4 regions of the Massilia sp. LXY-6 genome follow, and region 2 is predicted to be linked to each of the others. Evidence: predicted binding sites of a transcription regulator. Region 2 holds the regulator's gene; each other region holds the start of a gene.
The links. The regulator sigma-54, encoded in region 2, starts transcription at its own class of promoters, with help from an activator protein. The targets are predictions, from matches to a motif close to TGGCANGNAANCTGCTTT.
Positions count from the first base shown of each region.

Region 1: a site for sigma-54 is predicted at 3,086-3,103, ahead of ACI48D_RS05820 (ANTAR domain-containing response regulator). Genes of this name have one in related genera too.
Region 3: a site for sigma-54 is predicted at 2,455-2,472, ahead of ACI48D_RS23450 (PEP-CTERM sorting domain-containing protein). Genes of this name have one in related genera too.
Region 4: a site for sigma-54 is predicted at 3,181-3,198, ahead of ACI48D_RS00745 (PEP-CTERM sorting domain-containing protein). Genes of this name have one in related genera too.

Region 1 is NZ_JBKFGF010000010.1:25,883-31,317, forward strand. Features, by position in the region: gene ACI48D_RS05810 (MFS transporter) at 1-1,064, opposite strand, end outside; gene ACI48D_RS05815 (CmpA/NrtA family ABC transporter substrate-binding protein) at 1,334-2,446, opposite strand; gene ACI48D_RS05820 (ANTAR domain-containing response regulator) at 2,443-3,075, opposite strand; gene ACI48D_RS05825 (hypothetical protein) at 3,266-3,508, shown strand; gene ACI48D_RS05830 (hypothetical protein) at 3,522-3,650, shown strand; gene ACI48D_RS05835 (prolyl oligopeptidase family serine peptidase) at 3,837-5,435, shown strand, end outside.
Region 2 is NZ_JBKFGF010000021.1:124,255-129,689, forward strand. Features, by position in the region: gene ACI48D_RS10950 (KpsF/GutQ family sugar-phosphate isomerase) at 1-274, shown strand, start outside; gene ACI48D_RS10955 (KdsC family phosphatase) at 274-804, shown strand; gene lptC (LPS export ABC transporter periplasmic protein LptC) at 818-1,426, shown strand; gene lptA (lipopolysaccharide transport periplasmic protein LptA) at 1,455-2,024, shown strand; gene lptB (LPS export ABC transporter ATP-binding protein) at 2,021-2,812, shown strand; gene ACI48D_RS10975 (RNA polymerase factor sigma-54) at 2,815-4,302, shown strand; gene hpf (ribosome hibernation-promoting factor, HPF/YfiA family) at 4,388-4,753, shown strand; gene ACI48D_RS10985 (enoyl-CoA hydratase/isomerase family protein) at 4,855-5,435, shown strand, end outside.
Region 3 is NZ_JBKFGF010000063.1:39,591-45,025, forward strand. Features, by position in the region: gene ACI48D_RS23435 (methyltransferase domain-containing protein) at 1-884, shown strand, start outside; gene ACI48D_RS23440 (DUF2726 domain-containing protein) at 895-1,470, shown strand; gene ACI48D_RS23445 (hypothetical protein) at 1,497-1,658, opposite strand; gene ACI48D_RS23450 (PEP-CTERM sorting domain-containing protein) at 1,783-2,418, opposite strand; gene ACI48D_RS23455 (hypothetical protein) at 3,608-5,377, opposite strand; gene ACI48D_RS23460 (hypothetical protein) at 5,416-5,435, opposite strand, start outside.
Region 4 is NZ_JBKFGF010000001.1:168,925-174,359, reverse strand. Features, by position in the region: gene ACI48D_RS00755 (SDR family oxidoreductase) at 51-1,127, opposite strand; gene ACI48D_RS00750 (glycosyltransferase) at 1,191-2,537, opposite strand; gene ACI48D_RS00745 (PEP-CTERM sorting domain-containing protein) at 2,583-3,140, opposite strand; gene ACI48D_RS00740 (DUF1854 domain-containing protein) at 3,554-4,033, opposite strand; gene ACI48D_RS00735 (ABC transporter ATP-binding protein) at 4,037-5,435, opposite strand, start outside.

The sequences.
Region 1 (5,435 bases), on a different contig from region 2:
GTGGCGCCGCAGGCCATGTGGGTGCACAGGCCGAAGGACAGCATCGCGACGATCGCCGATGCCACGCCGGCGGTCTGCGAGAACCACAGCAGGCCCAGGCCCTCGCCCACCATCAGGATGAACAGCAGGCTGACGCGGCTGTTCAGGTCGCCGCGCGCGGCCGCCTTGTCGGACAGCCAGCCGCCCAGGGCGCGGGCGAACAGGGCCAGCAGGCCGAAGCTGCCGGCCGCCATCCCCGCTTCCTTCAGCGACAGCTTGAAATGGTCGACGTAATAGACGGCGGCGACGTTGTGGATGAAGAGTTCGATACCGAAGCAGGCGCCGTAGGTGACAAACAATAACCAGGCCCGGTAGTTGCGGCAGGCTTCCGTGAAGCTGGCCCAGCCACCCTTGCCGCCGGCTTCGAAGGGAATGCCGGCCGCGCGCAGCTCGGCGTAATTCCCTTCCGGGCAGTCCTGGGTGAACTTCCAGTAGACCACGGCCATGATGAGCATCGCCACGCCCGGCACCAGCAGGGCCACGCGCCAGCCCATGACCTCGCTGACGCCCGCCATGATCACGGCACCCATCAGCAGGGGCATGGTGGCCTGCGCCATGCCGCCGCCGCTGTTGCCCCAGCCGGCCGAGGCCGCGTTGGCGGTGCCGACCACGCGCGGGCCGAACATCACCGAGGTGTGGTACTGGGTGATCACGAAGCTGGCGCCGACCGCGCCGATCCCGAGACGGAACAGCAGGAAGCTCTCGTAGCTCTGGGCCATGGCCACGCCCAGCACGGGAATGGCGCCGATGGCGAGCAGGCCGGTGTAGGTCTTGCGCGGGCCGAAGCGGTCGCACAGCGGGCCGACCAGCAGGCGCACGAGGATGGTGATGGCGACCGCCGCGATGTTGATGTCCGCGATCTGCGCGATCGACAGGTGGAATTCGCCTTTGATGACCGGCATCAGCGGCGCGCAGGCGAACCAGGCGAAGAAGCAGACGAAGAAGGCCACCCAGCTCAGGTGGAAGGCACGCATCTGCGGCGTGTTGAAGGAGAACAGTTTGATGTTAGTTGCTTTGCCGGCCATGATCGCTCCCCGAAGGCTCATCTAAAACGAAACGGCGCCCGCTGCCTGGCCGAACGCATGGGATGGTTCGGGTGCAGCGGACGCCGTTGTCCTGTGTGCCGGTCCGCCATTGGACCGGCTGGTGTTCATGGGATCGCCGTTGATCCTTGCAGGGAGTGTTTGCAAGAGCCGTGCCAGCAGCCCTTCCCCCTGGCGCGCCGGGAAGCGCTCAGGGACTGCGCTTCATTGCGGTGCACCATGCCCGATAATGAGGCACGGGTATGCACCGATCATGGAGAGATATAAGCGAGGGGAGCGCTGCCGTTCCAAAGCCTGCCGTCCATCAGCACGGACGAGCGCAGCAGGCCGGCGGGCGCCGCCACGTCCGCCAGCGCGGCGGCTTCGCGGTACAGGCCGGCCCGGTTGACCCGCGCGGCGACGGCCAGGTAGTCCGGGTCCTCGCGCAGCAGGCCCCAGCGGCGGTGCTGGGTCATGAACCACATGCCGTCGGACAGCCAGGGAAAGTTCGCCTCGCCGCCTGCGTGGAAGTGCAGCGGGTCGGGGTCGCGCCAGCGCCGTCCCAGGCCGTCCTCGTAATGGCCATGCAGGCGCGCGGCGATCAGGTCGCGGCCGGCATTCACGTAGGCCGGGCTGGCCAGGACCTCGGCCGCGGCATCGCGGTGGATGGGCGAGGCGTCGATCCAGCGCGCCGCTTCCAGCAGCGCCGCCACCAGCGCGCGGCAGGCATGCGGATGGGCGTCGGCGAAGGCGGCGGTGGCGCCCAGCGCCTTGCCGGGATGATCGGGCCAGACGTCCTGGCTGGTGGCGACCGTGAAGCCGGCGCCGTCCAGCACCGCCCGCGCGCTCCAGGGCTCGCCGGCGCAAAAGCCGTCGATGTGCCCGGCCGCCAGGCTGGCCGCCATCTGGCCCGGCGGGACGGTCGCCGCCTGGATGTCGCGCAGCGGATCGATGCCGCTTGCCGCCAGCCAGTAATACAGGAACATCGCGTGGTTCCCGGTGGGGAAGGTGTGGGCAAACGTGAACCTGCGCCGGCTTTTTCGGATGTGCGCCGCCAGCGACGGCCCGTCCAGCACACCCTGCTCCGCCAGCGCGCGCGACAGGGTGATGGCCTGGCCGTTGCGCGACAAGTTCATCAGCACCGCCATCGGCACGGCGCGCGAACCGATGCCCAGCTCGACGCCATACACGAGGCCGTACAGCACATGCGCCGCGTCAAGGCTGCCGTTGATCAGGCGGTCGCGCATGCCGGACCAGGAATGCTCGCGGCTGAGTTCGAGCTTGATGCCGTATTTGTCGTCCAGCCCGAGCACGCAGGCCATCACCAGCGGCGCGCAATCGGTCAGCGGCATGAAGCCGGCCCGGATGACGGATTTTTCGCTCATAAAAGATCTTCCACATCGAGAATCCGCTGCGCCACTTCGCCCAGCTTCATGTTCTTGTTCATCGCCATGCTGCGCAGCTTCTGGTAAGCCTGCTCTTCCGTCAGGCCGCTCCGGGCCATCAGCACGCCCTTGGCGCGGTCGACCAGCTTGCGGTCGGCCAGCTGGCGGCGCGTGTCCGAGAGTTCGTCCAGCAGCCTGCGCTCGCGCTTGAAACGGGCCATCGCCACGTCCAGCACCGGCTTGACGCGCTCGGCCTGCAGCCCGGCCACGATATAGGCCGAGACGCCGGCGCCGAGCGCCGCATCCATGCTGGACGGGTCCTGGTCGTCGGTGAACAGCACGATCGGGCGCGGCTCGTCGCGGGTGGCGATCACGATGTGCTCGAGCACGTCGCGGGCGTCGGATTCGCTGTCGATGATGATCATGTCCGGTTGGATCTGGGCGATTCGCTCGGGCAGGAAGATATCGGCCGGCAGCGAGGCGACGATGTCGTAGCCCGATTCCAGCAGTCCGATCCGCAGCGCCGTGTTGCGCCGCGCCTGGGCCGCGGCGGCCTGTTCGCCGGCGCACGACGCAGTGTTGACCACGACGATACGCAGGGTGCGCTGGACGGGAGATGGCGATTTCATGCTTTGGAAATATGCAAGTTCCGGGCCAGATAGATATTTCCGATACGCATAACCGAAGTAAGGACGAGTCGCAGTTAAGCGTCAACAAATATTCACGAAACTAATGGAAAACATCACCAAGTAAAAGTTCCCTTATGTCTTAAGTCTCCTTATACTGCACCGCAACAACAGAGATTTATCGGAGAACTTCATGAGCACCGCAACGATCACCCAGGCGCAGGACAAGGGTCTGCGCCACCAATTTGCAGACAGCTTCGGCAAGATCCGCGACTTCGCGATCGGCCTCTACGCAGCACATGGCGGCTGGATCGCGCACCAGGGCGAGACCAAGCGCGTCCAGACCGGCCGCGCCCAGCTGCTGTCGCTGGCCGCCGCCGCCGAATCCCATAGCCCGGCCCTGGCGGCCGAACTGCGCAATTTCGCTTCCAAGTAACATGGACACCATCATGACCCCAGTCGAATACGTCACCGTCGCCATCTCGGCCCTGGCCATCGTCACCCGTATCGCGTTCTTCATCCTTAACCCGTCCGTGACTACCCCGATCGAGCTGTGGATCGGCGATCATCCGAACTGAAGAAACTGAAGAATCTCGGCCAAGCCTTCATTAGTCCTTGCTCTTCTCCACGCGCCCGGCATTGGCCGGGCGTTGTCGTTTACGGGCTCCGTACGTACGCAGGCGCGCGACGCCGCCTGGCGAATCCACCCAGCATGTTTATCGGCTGAGCTAGAATGCTTTTTTGCAATTTCTCTCAGACCAACGATGCGCCCTTCTGCTTCCACTTCCGCTATCGCCGCCCTGGCTGCCCTGCTGGCCCTGCCCGTTGCCGCCTCGACGCCCGTGACCCTCGACCAGGCCATGGCCCATCCCGACTGGATCGGCAATCCCGTGGAAACCGCGTGGTGGAGCTGGGACGGCAAGCAGGTCCTGTACAAGCAGAAGCGCGTGGGCTCGCCGCTGCGCGACATCTACCAGACCGGCGCCCAGGCCGGCCTGAACAAGGCACGCAAGGTCGACGACGCGGAACTGGCCAGGCTGGACGGCGCGCTGGTGGTCTACAACCCCGAACGCACCCGCGCCGCCTTCGTGCGCAACGGCGACCTGTTCGAGCGCGACCTCAGGAACGGCGAGCTGGTGCAGATCTCGCGCACCAGCGGCGTGGCCATCAATGCCGTGCAGTATTCCGCCGACGGCCGCAGCGTGCAGTTTCGCATCGGCGACGACTGGGCCGGCTGGGACCGCGCCAGCCGCCTGGTCGCGCCGATCGCCGTGGCGCGCGCGGCGAAGGAGCCGGGCGCCCAGGACCCGGACGCGCTGGGCGACATGCAGCTGCGCCTGATCGCCACCCTCAAGCGCCAGAAGGACGAGCGCGACGCCAACCGCGCGCGCGCCGAGGAAGAGCGCCGCGCCGATCCGACCCGCGCCCCGGCCCCGATCTACCTGGGCGACAAGTTGTCGATCGTGGCCACCCACCTGTCGCCGGACGGCCGCTGGCTGCTGGTCGTGACCGGCCCGAAGGACGGCGGCGACAAGGGCCGCGTCGGCAAGATGCCGCGCTACGTGACCGAGTCCGGCTACGAGGAGACCTCGGACGAGCGCACCCGGGTCGGCCGCAACAGCCCGCGTCCGAACGGCCTGAAGCTGGTCAACCTGCTCACGCGCGAGGTGAAGGGCCTGTCCTTCGACGTCCTGCCCGGCGTGAACGCCGACCCGCTGGCGGCGATGCGCGCCGAGCGCAAGCTCGATCCGCTCAAGGGCAACCGCGCCGTCAGGATCGGCTTCGACGGCGAGAACGTGGTCTGGAGCGGCAACGGCGCGAACGTCGCCGTGATGCTGCGCTCGGTCGACAACAAGGACCGCTGGATCGCCACCGTCGATTTGCCGCGCGCCGCGCTCAAGCCGGTGCACCGCCTGAGCGACCAGGCCTGGATCAATTTCGACAACAGCGAATTCGGCTGGCTGCCGGACAACGCCACCCTGTGGTACCTGTCGGAGGAAAGCGGCTACTCGCACCTGTACACGCTGGACGCTTCCGGCCGCACCCGCGCCCTCACCCAGGGCAACTGGGAAGCCACGGACGTGGCCTGGTCGCGCGACGGCGACACCGCCTGGCTGCTATGCAACCGCAAGAACCCCGGCACCTATGAGGTGTGCTCGGTATCGGCCAAGGATGGCGCAACGCGCGAAGTCAGCAGCCTGGATGGCGGCGTGGAGGACTTCCGCCTGTCGCCGGACCAGCGCAAGCTGCTGGTGCATTACTCCGGCCCCTACCTGCCGCCGCAGATTGCCACCCTGCCGTCGAGCGGCGGCGAAGCGGCCAGGCTGACCGACACCCGCAGCGCCGAATTCAAGGCGCACGAC
Region 2 (5,435 bases):
GACCGCCATCGTCGACGACGCCGGCCGCCCGGTCGGCATGTTCACCGACGGCGACCTGCGCCGCCTGATCGAGAAGGTGCAGGACTTCAGCAAGGTGGTGATCGGCGACGTCATGCACGCGAATCCGCGCCGCGTCCATCCGGAGCAGCTGGCGGTCGACGCCGTCGCCGTGATGGAAGAGTTCCGGATCAACCAGATGCTGGTGACCGACGCCGACGACGTGCTGGTCGGCGCCCTGCACATCCACGACCTGACCCGCGCCAAGGTGATCTGATGACTCCGCTGGAACATGTGCAGCGCGCGGCCCGCGTGAAGGTCATGATCTTCGACGTCGACGGCGTCCTCACCGACGGCAGCCTGACCTATAACGCCGACGGCGAGATCACCAAGACCTTCTATGTGCTGGACGGCCTCGGCATCCAGCTGCTGAACCGCACCGGCGTGCAGACCGCGATCATCAGCGCGCGCAATTCGCCGATCGTCGTCAAGCGTGCGGCGGACCTCGGGATCACCCACGTATTCCAGGGCCAGCACGACAAGCGCCTCGCCTTCGCCGAGCTGCTTGCCAAGACCGGCGTGACGGCCGAGCAGTGCGGCTACATCGGCGACGACGTGATCGACCTGCCGCTGTTCACCCGCGTCGGCTTCGCCGTCACGGTGCCGAGCGGCCATCCGGAAGTGCAGTACCGCGCCCACTATGTCACCAAGAACCCGGGCGGACGCGGCGCCGTGCGCGAAGTCTGCGACATGGTGATGCGTGCCCAGGACACCTACGAACAGGCGCTGGCCCCGTATTTTGGATAATCCATCGCAAGCCATGGCGACCACCACCTACGTCAACAAGCGCACCGCGCATCGCTGGCGCCTGCTGGCCTTGATGCTGGCGGGCGTGTTCTTCGCCTTCGGCAGCTTCTGGCTGGTGCAGGTGATGCGCGGCGGCGGCGATGCGCACAACGTCAACGTGGGCAATGATCCCGACTACATCATCGACAACTTCAGCTTCGTGCGTATGTCGGAAACCGGCCAGCCGCGCTACGTGATCTCGGGCAACCGCCTGACCCACCGCCCGGCCGACAACACCTCGGTGATCGACAAGCCGGTCGTGCAGAGCATGAGCACCGACCATCCGCACATGACCATGACGGCGAACACCGCCAACGTCAACCAGGACCAGAACCAGATCGACCTGGTCGGCAACGTCGACATCTCGCGTCCGGGCAGCGCGACCTCGCAGCCGCTGCGCATCCGCACCGAAGCGCTGACCGTGCTGCCGGACGAGGAGATCTCGAAGACCGACAAGCCGATCGAGATGAAGCTCGGCGCCGCCTCGGCAACCGGGGTCGGCATGGTCGCCAACAACGCCACGCAACAGCTGACGCTCGGCGGGCGCGGCCGGATCATCTATCCGCCGCGTGCCGCACGCTGACAGGACAACCTGAAAGGATTCGCATCCAATGAAAAAAATATTCGCTGTCGCCGCGCTCCTGCTGGCAAGCCTCACCGCCACGGCCGAGCGGGCGGATTCCCTCAAGCAGGCCCAGATCGACTTCGACAACGGCCATATCGACGAGGCGACCCAGACCCGTATCCTGACCGGCAATGTCGTGCTGACGCGCGGCACGCTGCTGATTAAGTCGGACAAGGCCGTGATGAAGGAAACCCCCGAAGGCTACATGCTGCTGACGCTGACGGCCGCGCCGGGCAAGACCGCGAGCTTCCGCCAGAAGCGCGACGGCGGCCCCGACCTGTGGACCGAGGGCCAGGCCCAGCGCATCGAATACGACGAGCGCACCGAGGTGGTCAAGCTGTTCTCGAACGCGGTCGTCAAGCAGCTCGAAGGCAAGCGCATGACGAGCGAGGTGAACGGCCCGTTCATCTCCTACGACAACCGTACCGAGCAGGCGAACGTGCACAACGACGCCAGCGGCGCGAGCAAGGCAGGCGGCGGCCGCAGCACCATCATCATCGCGCCGCGCCGTGCCGTGCCGGCTGCGGCACAACCCGCGGGAGCAGCCAAGCAATGACGGATGTCCATGCAGAAGCCGGCGCCATCGCAGACGGCGCCATCGCAGGCGGCAGCACCCTGGTCGTCAAGGGACTGCAGAAAAGCTACGGCAAGCGCCTGGTGGTGCGCGACGTCTCGCTGCAGGTCGCCTGCGGCGAAGTGGTCGGCCTGCTCGGCCCGAACGGCGCCGGCAAGACCACCTCGTTCTACATGATCGTGGGCCTGGTGCCGGCCGATGCCGGTGCCATCGTCATCAACGGCACCGACATCACCAGCCTGCCGATCCACCGGCGCGCCATGCTGGGCCTGTCCTACCTGCCGCAGGAAGCTTCGGTGTTCCGCAAGCTGACGGTGGAAGAGAACATCCGCGCCGTGCTCGAACTGCAGCGCGAGAACGGCAAGCCGTTGAGCCGCGCCCGCATCGACGAGCGCCTCGACGAACTGCTGGCCGAGCTGCAGATCGAGAAGCTGCGCGAGAACCCGGCGCTGTCGCTGTCGGGCGGCGAACGGCGCCGCGTGGAGATCGCGCGCGCGCTGGCGACCGATCCGCGCTTCGTGCTGCTGGACGAGCCGTTCGCCGGTGTCGACCCGATCGCGGTGATCGAGATCCAGCGCATCGTGCGCTTCCTGAAGGAGCGCGGCATCGGCGTCCTGATCACCGACCACAACGTGCGCGAGACGCTCGGCATCTGCGACCGCGCCTACATCATCAACCAGGGCGCGGTGCTCGCATCGGGCCGGCCCGACGATATCATCGCCAACGAATCGGTCCGCCGCGTCTACCTGGGTGAACACTTCCGGATGTAGTCATGAAACAGACGCTGCAACTCAAGACATCACAGCACCTTGCGCTGACACCGCAACTCCAGCAGTCGATCCGCCTGCTGCAGCTGTCCACTCTCGAGCTGCACCAGGAGATCGAACAGGTCCTGGGCGACAACCCGCTGCTCGAGCGCCTCGACGATCCGCTCGACCGTTCCGTGCGCCTGCTGGCGGACGGCGCGATCAACAACGGTTCGTCGACCTCCACCACGCCTGACTCGCCGCCCTCGTCCAGCCAGGGAGAGGAGGGCGGCGGCGGCGGCGGCGAAGCCGAAGGCAGCGACGGCGACAACGGCGACTCCGGCGGCGCCGAGCGCGAGATGGACTGGGGTGAGCCGGGCCGCTCCGGCAGCGGCGGCGAGGAAGAGGACGGCCGCCCGCAGCTGGAAGCCAGCCCCGTCTCGCTGCGCGAACACCTGATGGAGCAGGTGCGCCTGACCTGCATCTCGCCGCGCGACTGCGCGCTGGTCGAGATCGTTGTCGACACCCTCGACGACAACGGCTACCTCGAGGAATCGCTGGACGAACTGCACGCGCGCCTGCCGGCCGAACTGGAAATCGAGTTCGACGAAGTGCGCACCGCCCTGTCGCTGGTGCAGAGCATGGACCCGCCCGGCGTGGGTGCGCGCAGCGCCGCCGAGTGCCTGGCACTGCAGATCCGCCGCATGCCCGGCGTGCCGATGGTGACGCGGCGCATGGCGCTGACCATCGTCGAACGCTACCTGACCTGGTTCGCGCAGCGCGAATTCAACAAGCTGAAGAAGGCCCTCGACTGCGACGACGAGGACCTGCGCGAAGCCCAGGTCGTGATCCGCCGGTGCAATCCGCATCCGGGCGCGGCCTTCGCGTCCGATGTCTCCGACTTCGTGGTGCCGGACGTGATCGTGCGCCGCGCGAAGGATGGCTGGAGCGTGCAGCTGAATCCCGACGTGATGCCGCGCCTGCGCGTGAACAGCCTGTACGCCGCCTTGATGAAGCAGGGGAAATCGGAGTCGCAGCTGGCGGCGCAGCTGCAGGAAGCGAAGTGGCTCATCAAGAACATGCGCCAGCGTTTCGACACCATCCTGCGGGTGGCGCAAGCCATTGTCGAGCGCCAACGGAACTTTTTCTCCCATGGCGCGGTTGCCATGCGGCCCCTTGTTTTACGTGAGATAGCTGATACACTAGGTCTACACGAGAGCACGATTTCTCGGGTGACAACTCAAAAATACATGCTGACGCCGCACGGCATGTTTGAGTTGAAGTACTTTTTCGGGAGTCACGTCGCGACCGAGGCAGGAGGTGAAGCATCCTCGACCGCGATCCGGGCCCTCATCGTACAACTCACAGGAGCAGAAGACCCTAAAAACCCTTTATCCGATAGCAAGATCGCGGAGATGCTAGGGGAACAGGGAATGGTTATCGCACGCCGCACGGTTGCGAAGTACCGTGAGGCGCTGAAGATCCCTCCCGTCAGCCTCCGCAAATCCCTGTAGCTATTTTTAGCAGCAAGCTCTTGCAATAACGCCGTCCGGCGCGCGACCTGCGCATGCCAGGCAGCGCATCTTCAAAGGAGTGTGTATGAATCTCACTATCAGCGGACATCATCTCGATGTAACCCCAGCAATCCGAGAATACGTACAGAACAAGCTCGAACGCATCACCCGCCATTTCGATCAAGTGATCGACTCCCACGTCATCCTCTGCATAGACAATCTCACCGAGAAAGAAAAACGCCAGAAGGCCGAGATCAACTTGCGCGTTGCCGGGAAAATCGTTCACGTTGCGAGTGCCGCACACGACCTGTACGCGGCAATCGACATGCTGATGGACCGACTCGACAGGCAAGTCCAGAAGTACAAGCAGATGCTCCAGGATCACAGTAGTACGCCGCTGAAACGCATGGCCAATGAAGGGGGAGAGGAAGAAGCTGCCGCTGCAGCGTGACGATTCCGCTGGCGCAGCACAGGTAAGGAAGGGCGCATTGGCGCCCTTTTCGTTGTTGGGCGCTAGAATGCCGTTTTCCTTTTCAATCAATAAAAAGAGACATGAGCGAATACGTGCAGACCCGGGTGGCGAACGGCACCGGCGTGATTACCCTGGACCGTCCCAAGGCCCTGAACTCGCTGTCGCTGGAGATGGTGCGCGCACTCACGGAAACCTTGCTGGCCTGGCGCGACGACGCGAACGTCGACGCCGTCGTCATCACGAGCAGCAGCGAGAAAGCCCTGTGCGCGGGCGGCGACATCCGCTTTTTCCACCAGGCCGGCCATGCCACGCCCATGGGCGGCAGTGCCTTGCTGGAAGACTTCTTTACCGAAGAATACGCGCTGAACCACCTGATCCATTTTTATCCGAAGCCCTATATCGCGCTGATGGATGGCGTGGTGATGGGCGGCGGCATGGGCATCGCCCAGGGCGGCCCGGAAACCGGCCTGCGCATCGCGACCGAGCGCACGAAGATGGCGATGCCCGAGGTGAACATCGGCCTGTTCCCGGACGTCGGCGGCAGCCACTTCCTGTCGCACGCGCCGGGCGCGCTCGGCGTGTACTTGGGCCTGACGGGCTTGACCATCGGTGCCGCCGATGCGCTCCATGTCGGCCTGGCCGACGTGTTCGTACCAAGCAC
Region 3 (5,435 bases), on a different contig from region 2:
GACCTGTCACCGCCGTCGAGCTGCGAGTCGGTTCCATGTTCAGCGGACAAACCGCAAAGCACCTGCACCGAAGTCTTTCGGAGATCTCGCAAGTGATACGCAACATGCCCGCGACTTACCTGCGCTGGCCGTCCAGCGACAAGCCCATCTTCGAGCTCACGCGGCGCAGAATGATCTCCACGCCCACTCAACTGCAAATCGATGATGCCTTTTTGTGGAGCCTCGGCGAGTTCCGCATCCCGCTCGAGATCTGGCAGGCGCTGACCCATTACAACGTATGGATCGAGCCCGTGCTGGTGTCGGAGTGGGTCAGGCTGATCGAATCGTATAGCGCCGACGGGAGAGCAGACGTTCGCACACTTGCGTACTCACTGCTCGCCTGGGTGGATCCTGCGCGAGACACCAGTTTCGCCAGGGCGGCAGTCGAACGTATCCGCGCCGCCGGCAAGCCGGTGTACTGCGTCTGGTCGGGCGCTCGCCTGCGCGACGAGTACGACGTGGACCACTGCTTCCCCTTCGCAGCATGGCCCTGTGGAGACGCATGGAACCTGATGCCGGCAGGGCGACAGATCAACATCCAGAAGTCGAACCGCCTGGTCACCCAGACAGCGCTGGAGCGCGCCAGCGATACCATCAGCAGCTGGTGGAACGACGCATTCCTGAGCGAAAGCGAGGGCAGGCGTCGACAATTCTTCCTTGAAGCTTCGCAGACCTTGCCGATTCTAGTGACCAGTCCCGACCCGGCGGACGTCATCGACGCGATGAAGCTGCATCGCATCAGGTTGAGCAAGGATCAGGGCTTGCGGCCCTGGGAGCCTTCCAACGCCAGCAGCCGCAACCGGACAGAGGCCGGCAGCGCCCTGTCCCAGCCGATTATCAATTGAACTCACTGACATGAACATCTTTCTCCCCTTCTTCATCCTGGTCATACTGGCATGCTTCGTTGTAGCGCTGTCGAAGAATACGAAAGGCAAAGCCCGGACCGGGACATACAAGCGGCGCAAGTTAATGACCGATAACGAGGCGGAATTTTTCGGCAGGCTCGTCGTTGCGCTTCCCGAGTATTACATTTTTCCTCAGGTCGCCATGTCGGCCTTGCTCGATACAGCAAGCGGCGACAAGAAAATCGCGCATAGCGACAGACTGCGGATCGCCCAGCAGCGCGTCGATTACGTCGTTTGCACCAGGAGCTGCGAGCTTGTCGCCGTGGTCGAACTGGACGACAAAACGCATTCGCGCGCCAAGGATCAACTGCGCGATGCACGGCTCCAGCAGGCGGGAATCCGGACGCTCAGGTTTCAGTCACGCGAGAAGCCCAGGGCGGATGCGATCCGGGCGATGGTCCTCGAACCGACGATATCCGAGGCGAGCAATGGCCGGACTGAGCCGTCGCTTGCTTCTGTAAAAGCGTCCGCTAACGATCTCAACGCGATGAGCAGGGCTCGCGCAACGAAAGAAACCGCAAGCTGAGTCATGGCGTCTACGACACCGTTGCCTCATGCCCTTGCAGCAGCCCGCCGAAAACGGAACCTGTAGCCTTCTCCCTCCAACAGCACGAGCTCGCCGATCAGGTCCATGCGCGGATCGAACGATTTCTTGACCTTGCTGGCGTCCTTACCGGATTCGACATACTCGATCTCATGCGTGCTGGCGACCACCAGACGCACCCCGCTGCGCTGCCGATATGCGCGCTCCAGATTCCTGCGACACTCGGCGTTCCCCGGTCCCTGCCAGCGGTCGAGCCGAGCGAAGTATTCCGCTGTCCCGGCCGGACTGGCGGGGTCATCGTGGTGTGACCAAAGCCCTACGACGCGTGAATCGCCTAAAACCGATTAATCCCAAACCCATCAACGCGAGACTTCCAGGCTCTGGAACATGACCCACCTTTTGGATAGTGCCAGTCGGCAGCGGCGGACACCCATATTCTGAATTTGGACCACAGTTAGAAGGATTAAGTGCCCAGTCCCCGTCGGCAATCTGTTGGGTGGTAAACAGTCCGGAAGCATTGCTTACCAACACAACACTAAGGTCAGTGTAGCCTTCGCCCAAACCAATCCCACCAGCAGCGTACCCGGATGGCAATAAGTTCAAATGAACTCCAATTACGATTGGCCCGCTTTGTTGAAATTCATAATTAAACCCGAATGAAGCTCCGAACCCCCCATCCGACCACGATAACCATAACTCTTGCACATCAGTAGATGATGCACGAAGGTTGACGGGACTTGTTCCATAATATGTGAAGTCAACATGCCCTGCTTTAACGGCATCGTCTGAAATCACGAGAGTCAGCGACATCGCGGATGGGTTAGGAGATGCAGGGTCACCATGCCATTTGTAAATCGCATCCGCCTTGCTCTGAGTTACGACCGCCCCATAAAGCATTACAACACTCGCTACTGCCGCTAACATTTTCATAATATCCCCAGTGTGTTTAAGGAAGCGACTGCATAGTTAGCAACACTTGTGCCATTAAAATAAATTTCTATTTATCAATGACTTAGTGGATGTCTACTGCCGGAACTTACCAGAAGTGTAAGTTTTTCCGACACGAAACCTTGGGAGACTTGGGGATAGAAGCAATCGCTGAGCAAGTCAGCGCAAGGCCGAGGTGCCCGGATAGAGGTCTGATCAGAAACCACAATAACCGGGCGGGAGATGTTGGTTACATGTACGTCTATACATACGATATACACAAGCAAAAAAAGCCGTCGCAATGAAAGCGTTACCCCGGCGCATATCGGAAGAAAAAAAGCCACAGCATAGGCTGTAGCTCTACAGGACCAACTTGTAGCCTTTTTGTCGCCTCTGAACAGGACGCAAAAAACTACTTTAAATTCAAAGAGGGTTAGGCAACCCAATGGCGGAAGCGGTGTCAGCAGTAGTTTGTCTATGAAAATGGAGACATTTTTCTCAGGCTACCCACCAGGGTGCCCACTGGGCCATTTAGCTTCTCCCTGAGAACCGGTTGTCAGTACAGATGCAGCAAGGTTTTTACCAAAGCCTGCTTCGGCCCATTGCGGATGTTCACAATTTGTTAAAGTAATCGTTTAACGCTCAAATCGATTACGTCAAGAATCGTATAGGACAAAGACTGTCCAGTTGACAGCAAGTTATGGATAATAATTATTAAATCAGTCAACAACCTCTGTTCGCTTTAAACCGGGCCTTAGGTATTTTTCTACTAAATTTTACAAGCAACAAAGAGAGTGCGCCTACCCACCATCATAATAACAAGGATTTAGATTAACCTTACGGCGTAATTATTATGCACGGAATCAACCTCCGCTTATTGCAATAATCTGCATTTTCTCAGTCTAGCAGCCCTATTATGCTGAGCCGCACGGAAAAGCCAGGTCCGCCATTTATAGTAGGAAAAATCCCCTCCTAAGAGATATTTGCATGGCAGATTAGGGCCTAGTATCGCCTTTCGGTTAAGGCTAAATTTCACAACCTTGCGGCTGAAACATTGCTTCTAAGATTATGCACCTGATTATCTACCGATTCACGGATCATCTAAAGTTCACGCCCTGTTTAGGCAACATACCCGGCGGTCTCTATAAAATAAGCTTGTAGCAAATGTGAAATAGAAGCATCGGCCGGCACTTCACCAAAACTTTGAACGCTGCTTAACATAGTTACGGATCAATCGGTGAAGAACAGACTTTGGAGCTGAACTTTGAAGAGCATCTTCCAATTGTCGCAGATAATTACAGCCGCCCCACACCTCCCATACTTCATCGAATAAACTTATAAGCAAAGACTCGGTAGATGTTAGTGAAAAAAAGCCCTCTGGCGATATACGCTCGTCAACGCACTTCTTGGCCACTGCCTGCCTAAGACGGCGGGCGACGTCCTTTTTCTTGCTGGACGATACCCAAGGTAAAGCGCCCTCAAGAAGATTCCAAGATTCCTGAGGCACTGCACTGTGCAATGCCGCATTATGCAGCGGTTCGAACGTAAGTACGAGCAATTGCTCGACGCTTCTAGATCGCCAGCCTAACGCTCTACGGAACCCGTATACACAAAGGTCCGCCGGCAATCTTCCTTCACTTGCTCGTTGCGCCGTCAGTGCCAATAGCCAAGGGTCCGCACCGCGATCGTTAGGAATCGCGTCGGGAAGCATTACACCGGCAATTAGTTGCAAAATCTCTTGGGCTGGAGCCGACACTTGCGCCAGGAATTCCGCAACTCCCTCAGAATTATTGCAAGCGAAGCGTACCCATCGCTGCAACTGAGATATCTCATGCTTGCCGTTTTCGTTCAATAGCTCCTGCACACACGTCAAGGCAAACGGCACACGAGCTATATGGAGGGCGGAATTGATCGCCCCTTCCTCGCGTAACCCTAATACCATTGCGCGCAGGACGTCAATGCTCAGAAGGTTTCGCTCCTTGATTGCGATAGTCGACGGCCACGCCTGTGTAGAAGCCCAAAACTGGCGCTCAGTGGCGAGTTGTGGCCAGATATCCAGTAAAGGTTCGACAAGGTCGGCGACTTGCGACAATACTTCGATCACTGCACTCCGTGCTATTGATTTCGCTCCGGCCCGGGTTGCTACTCGAAGCTGCTCGCTTCCATCATGGCTAAATTGGATAAAGGCTCGTGGGCTCCTTTTCCACAGGGCTTGGGCTAAGACATCTGCGTAAGCAAATAGCTCCTCATTCGAGAGCACATCAAGATGCTCGAGAACAAATGTCAATGACTCGTCAGGTAAAATATCTTTAACACCCAGCGCATAGCGAACTACCATTGTCTTGGCTAGCTCTGAGTTTGATAGCGGCGGCACAGACTGAACCATGTCTATTGCCAGCGGCAGGCCAAGCTGAACAGGTGCATCAAAGGCAGCATGCAGCGCGCAAACTGGCTTCATAGTTTCACGACCGCCGAGCATATCAAGACCAAGTTCGCGAAGCATCGGACGAAGTGATGTCTGATGCGGTTCATTAGCGTCGCGTACCAAACTCTCGAGCCATAGCCCTTCAGAAGTCGTAGTGGCTTCGAAGCCATCCATTGTTGAAGCGAAACGAAGCCGTACGCTCTGTTCACCGCCGTGAGTAAGTTGGAGATCAAACTGGATAGGCTCCTGCGAACGATCTCTGGTAGTAAGCGTGCAGAATTTGAATGAACGCCGCAATCGAGGCCACTGCTGATCCCATAAACGAAGCATCACATCTTCAGCATCTACTCCTGGAGCGCGCCGCGCCCAAATTTGCTCTGTTGGATGCTCGTATAAACCTGTAGCAAGCATCGCAAACCACTTCTTTTCATTTGGGGCAAACGGACGTTGAATGCGTGACGATATGTCGGCGGTCACCTCACGGCCAAACACCTCCAAATCCCCGAGTGAGGGCCGCTGAAAGAGGCTCGCGAGCAAGGAAGGCGCACCCAAGGCCGCTAAGTCTGTAAAACCAATTAATATGTGTGGGTCCACA
Region 4 (5,435 bases), on a different contig from region 2:
CGCTGTCATCGCCTGCGCGGGGACGGCGGTGGACGGCGGAGGGCGACCGTTCAGGGAATCAGCCGCTGCGCCCGCAGGGCCGCGAACAGGTCGAAGAAGGAATCCTCGGTCGACTGCCAGGCCGCAAAGCCCAGGCGCCGGCTGTTGGCCATGTCGGTCATGACCTCGATCGGGCGGCCGAGGTCGAGGTCGGTGTGCCAGGGCGAGGCCAGGCGGCTCAAGTCGGCCTCCTGCAGGTGATGGCGGCGCGCCATGTCGCTCCACAACTGCGCATCGTCGGCCATCGCGGCTTCGAGCGGCTGCACGGTGCCGCCGAAGCCTTCCGCCTGCACGCCGAACCAGGCCGCCAGGCGACGCCACAGCCAGCTCCAGCGGAAGTAGTCGCCGTTCGTGATATTGAATGCTTCGTTGCGCGCGGCGTCGGTATCGGCGGCCCAGCGCAACTGCCTGGCCAGCATGCGCGCATCGGTCACGTCGCACAGGCCGTTCCACTGCGCTTCCGAGCCGGGGAAGCGGAACGGGCGCCCGGTCTCCTTGCAGATCGAGGCGTACACGGCCAGCGTGGTGCCCATGTTCATGGCGTTGCCGACCGCCATGCCGATGATGCTGTGCGGGCGGTGGATGGTCCAGGTGAAGCGGTCGCGCGCGGCCGCGGCATAGACCTCGTCTTCCTGGGCATAGTAAAAATTGTCGAGCGGCAGGCGCGGTTGGGATTCGCGCAGCGGCGTGTCCGGCAGCGTGCCCGAGCTGGCATAGGCCTCGAAAGGGCCGAGGTAATGCTTCAAGCCCGTCACCAGGGCCACGTGGCGCAGCGATTTCTTTGAAGAGAGCGCATCGAGCAGGTTGCGCACCAGCAGGGCGTTGACGCGGATGTTCTCGGCCTCGGACTCCTGGCGCATCCAGGTCGTGATGAAGACGTGGGTGGGCGCCTCATTGCCCATCGCGGCCACGGCAGCCTGCAGGCCGACCTCGTCGAGCAGGTCGGCGGCCACCGGGATCAGGCCCGGCAGGTCGCGCGGCGGATGGCGCGCCAGTCCGTACACGGTCCAGCCATTGGCCAGCAATTCGCGTGCCGTATAGCGGCCGCCGATGCCGCTCGCGCCGACGACCAGTGCACTTCGTTGCATAGCTACTCCCGGGAAATCGCTGGAAAGCGTCATTCTTGCGCGCTTTCGGCAAGGGCCGGCGCGCTATTGCCCCAGCTCATCAGCCGCCAGGGCTTCCAGGCGCGCGCACAGGTCCTGGAGCGGCTGCCCGGCGTCGAAGCGCCGCGCGACCTCGCGGCAGCGGCCGGCCAGCCTGTCGTCGCCCAGCAACTGGCGCAGCGCCGCCGTCAGCTGCGCATCGTCGAGCTTCGACGCCGGCAGGCCGGCGCCCACGCCCAGCGCCGCCACGCGCGCCGCGTTGTCGAACTGGTCGTGCGCCAGCGGCACCACCAGTTGCGGCGTGCCGGCACGCAGGGCCTCGGCCGTGGTGCCGATGCCGCCGTGGTGGGCCAGCAGCGCCAGGTGCGGCAGCAGCCGGCGCAGCGGCACGTAGTCCTGCCACAGGATCGACGCCGGCAGATCGGGCGGCAGCTGCTCGTGGTGCGGGGTCAGGAAGATCGCGCGCAGGCCGAGGCGCTCGACCGCGGCGCGCGCATGCTCGTAGTAGGCACGGGCCTGGGTGTTGCCGGTGCCGTGGGTGAAGGCGAGCGGCCGGCTGCCCTGCGCCAGGAAGCCCGCCAGTTCGGGCGACAGAGCGGCATCCGGGTTCGGATCGAACAGCGGGAAGCCGGCGCGGTACAGGGGTTGGGGCCAGTCCGGCTGGGTCGGCGCGAACCATTCCGGAAACAGCGTCACCGACAGGTCGGGCACCGTGAACAGGTGCCCCAGCATGCTCGCCACCTTCGGCATCCCGCGTGCCGTGCGCGCCGCGTTCACGTCCGCCAGCGCCACCGGATCGATGAAGCCGGTTGCCAGGCGCCGCAACAGCCAGCGCCGCAGGCCCAGCGGCACCCAGGGCGGCACCCGCCATGGGCCGAGCATCAGCGGGTCGTGGACGGTCGGCAGGTTCTGCGGCGCCAGGTAGGCCGCCGCCACCTTCAGGCCGGGACGCGCGGCCCGGCACAGGTCCGCTTCCGGCAGGGCCAGCGGGTGCACCAGCAGCACGCAGGGTTCGTCGGCCGGCAAGGCGTCGACGAAGGGGGCGATCTGCGCCATCGCCGGCCGCGTCGCGCGCCAGACCACGCCGAAGCCGCGCGTCGCATGCCAGAGATCGGGATCGGCCAGTACGCCGGCGTCGACCGGCAGGCCGACGAAGGGCAAGCCGGTGCCGGCGACATACGGCGCATGCTGCTCCGGCGCCAGGAAGCTGACGCGGTGGCCGCCTGCGCGCAGGGCCAGCGCCATCGCCATGAAGGGGAACAGGTCGCCGGCCGAGCCGATGGTGACGACCACGAAGTGCGCCTTGCGGCTGGGCTGGGTTGCGGACATGGCGCCACTGTAAGCGAAAACACCCTGCACGGCGTGGACCGTGCAGGGTGTTTTCGGGATCATCGACTATTCGCTAGCAATGCATGCGAACGGCGGCGAGCGAGGTCTTCAGGCCTTGCGAGCCTTGCGACGGCTGACAGCAAGACCTGCGAAACCGATGCCCAGCAGCGCGACCGACAGCGGTTCCGGCACTTTGGTCGGCACAGTACCGACCGTGACATTGGCGTCCAGGGTCGAGCTGACGAAATTGAAGTCGCCGACAGGTGCCGAAATCACCAGCGATAACTTGCCGCTGGTGCTCAGGTCGCTCAGCGATACACCCGTGATCGAGAACGGTCCGTAATTAGTGCCATTTCTTGGGATATCGATAACGCCGTTGCTGCTACCAATCAGAACGCTTCCGATGTTGATCGCAAAGGACTCGTTGCTTGCCGCTCCAGTGTCTTTAAAGGAGAACTTCACATCTGCGGAGCCGACGGTGTCGATCAACGGACGGTAGGGGTTGGTGCCTTGGGTGAGGTCGAAGTTGACGGTGTAGGGATGCGTGGAGTCGATAACGCTCGAAGCACCTTGGCCGGTGTAGGTGACCGAGATCAGGCCAGCGTTGGCCATACCCGACAGTGCGAAAGCGGCGATTGCGGTTGCGATTTTGGTAAATTGTTTCATGGACATGTTTCCCTTAGTTATGTTGATTTGCCTCAGTGTATAAGCAATGTTCGTGCCAACAATGTTTTCATAGGGGAAAATGTTAGAACACCAGGCCATGTCCGTTGCCCTGTAAAGTTTACCGACAGTAGAACGTTAAATACTGCAAACTGAGCGTAAAAATTTCTTTCTGGAAATATATTATTAGTATTTTCAATATGAATTAATAATCCAAACCGAAAATTGATAGCATTTTCGAGCCGAGCCCCGATGAAAGCGTGCAAACCGACGATTCTCGTGTAAATATTTCCGACACCAGGAGAAATATTTATTTCAAAATAGAACTGTTCGGGTAATGAGGCAGGATGACGCTGACGAAAAAAATCCAGCACCGACCAGCACGAAGCCAGCCTGGCGCCGGGTGAATCGATCAGTTACAGGAAGCGGTCGAGGATCTTCCGGCTGCCCTTGTCGATCGCGAACATGTCGCGGATCAGGAAGTGGATTCCGTGGCTGTCGGCGATCAGCAGGGAGTAGGCCCCCAGGCGGCGGATGTCTTCCTCGCCCTTGAGCACGAACTCGGTGTCGCCGCGGTCGGTTTTCACGGTCCAGGTGCTGGGCGTGGCAAAGCTGGAAACGCCCTTGATCGACAGGATCTCGGGCATGAATTCGCGCCCGTCCAGTTCCTCCGTCACCAGGGCGCGGATTTCCGGCGCCACCTGTTCCAGGTCGTCGATCCAGGCGACTTCCTTGCCGCCCTCGCGCATGAGGGAGATGCCGCGGGTCGGCGCCTGCACCGGAAAGGAGCGCACCGGCGCCACGCCGACGAATTCCTCGCCTGAGTCAGAGGTCAGCACCAGCTTGCCGAAGGCGTCGCGGCGCAGTTGAAACGGTAATTGAAGTGCGGTCGTCATCGATTAATCTTCCTGGCTGGAGTCGTCCGGATCCTGGTCGACGTTGCGCGCCTGCGCTTCGTACAGGCGGAAATACGCGCCTTCGCGCGCCATCAGTTCGTCGTGGCTGCCCTCTTCCACTACGGCGCCGCGGTCCAGCACGACCAGGCGGTCGGCGCGGTGCAGCGTGGAGAGCCGGTGCGCGATCGCGATCGTGGTGCGGCCCTGCACCAGGTTGTCGAGCGCCTTCTGGATTTCCTTTTCGGTTTCCGAGTCCACCGACGAGGTCGCTTCGTCCAGGATCAGGATCGGCGGGTCGATCAGGAGTGCCCGCGCGATCGAGATGCGCTGGCGCTCGCCGCCGGACAGGCCCTGGCCGCGTTCGCCCACCATCGAGTCGTAGCCCTGCGGCAGGCGCAGGATGAATTCGTGGGCATGGGCGGCGCGGGCGGCGGCGATGATCTGTTCGCGGGTCGCATCCGGCTTGCCGTAGGCGATATTCTCGGCGATCGTGCCGAAGAACAGGAAAGGTTCCTGCAGCACCAGGCCGATGTGGCGGCGGTAGTCGGCGACGGCGAAACTGCGGATGTCCTTGCCGTCGAGCAGGATCGCGCCCTCGGCCACGTCGTAGAAGCGGCAGATCAGGTTCACCAGGGTCGATTTACCCGAACCGGAATGGCCGACCAGGCCGACCATCTCGCCGGCCTTGATGTTTAGCGAGATGCCGCGGTTGACGGCGCGGTTGCCGTAGCGGAAGCCGACTTCGCGCAGTTCGATGTTGCCCTCGACCTTGTCCAGCCTGGCCGGATTGACCGGATCGGGCACGCTCGACACGTGGTCGAGGATGTCGAAGATGCGCTTGGCGGCCGAGGCCGATTTCTGCGTCACCGAGACGATGCGGCTCATCGAATCCAGGCGCACGTAGAAGCGGCCGCTGTAGGCGATAAAGGCGGACAGCACGCCGACCGTGATTTCCTGGTTCGCGACCTGCCAGATGCCGAAGCACCAGATGATCAGCAGGCCGAGTTCGGTCAGGAAGGACACCGTCGGCGAGAACAGCGACCACACCTTGTTCAGCTTGTCGTTGACGGCCAGGTTGTGCTTGTTCGCTTCGCGGAAGCGGGAGGCTTCGCGCTTTTCCTGGGCGAAGGCCTTCACCACGCGGATGCCGGGGATGGTATCGGCCAGCACGTTGGTGACCTCGCCCCAGACCCGGTCGATCTTCTCGAAACCGGTGCGCAGCTTGTCGCGCACGACGTGGATCATCCAGGCGATGAAGGGCAGCGGCACCAGGGTGATCAGGGCCAGCTTGGCGTTGATGCTGAACAGGATCGCGCCGGTCATGATGATCATCAGGACGTCGGACAGGAAGTCCAGCAGGTGCAGCGACAGGAACACGCAGATGCGGTCCGAGCCGCTGCCG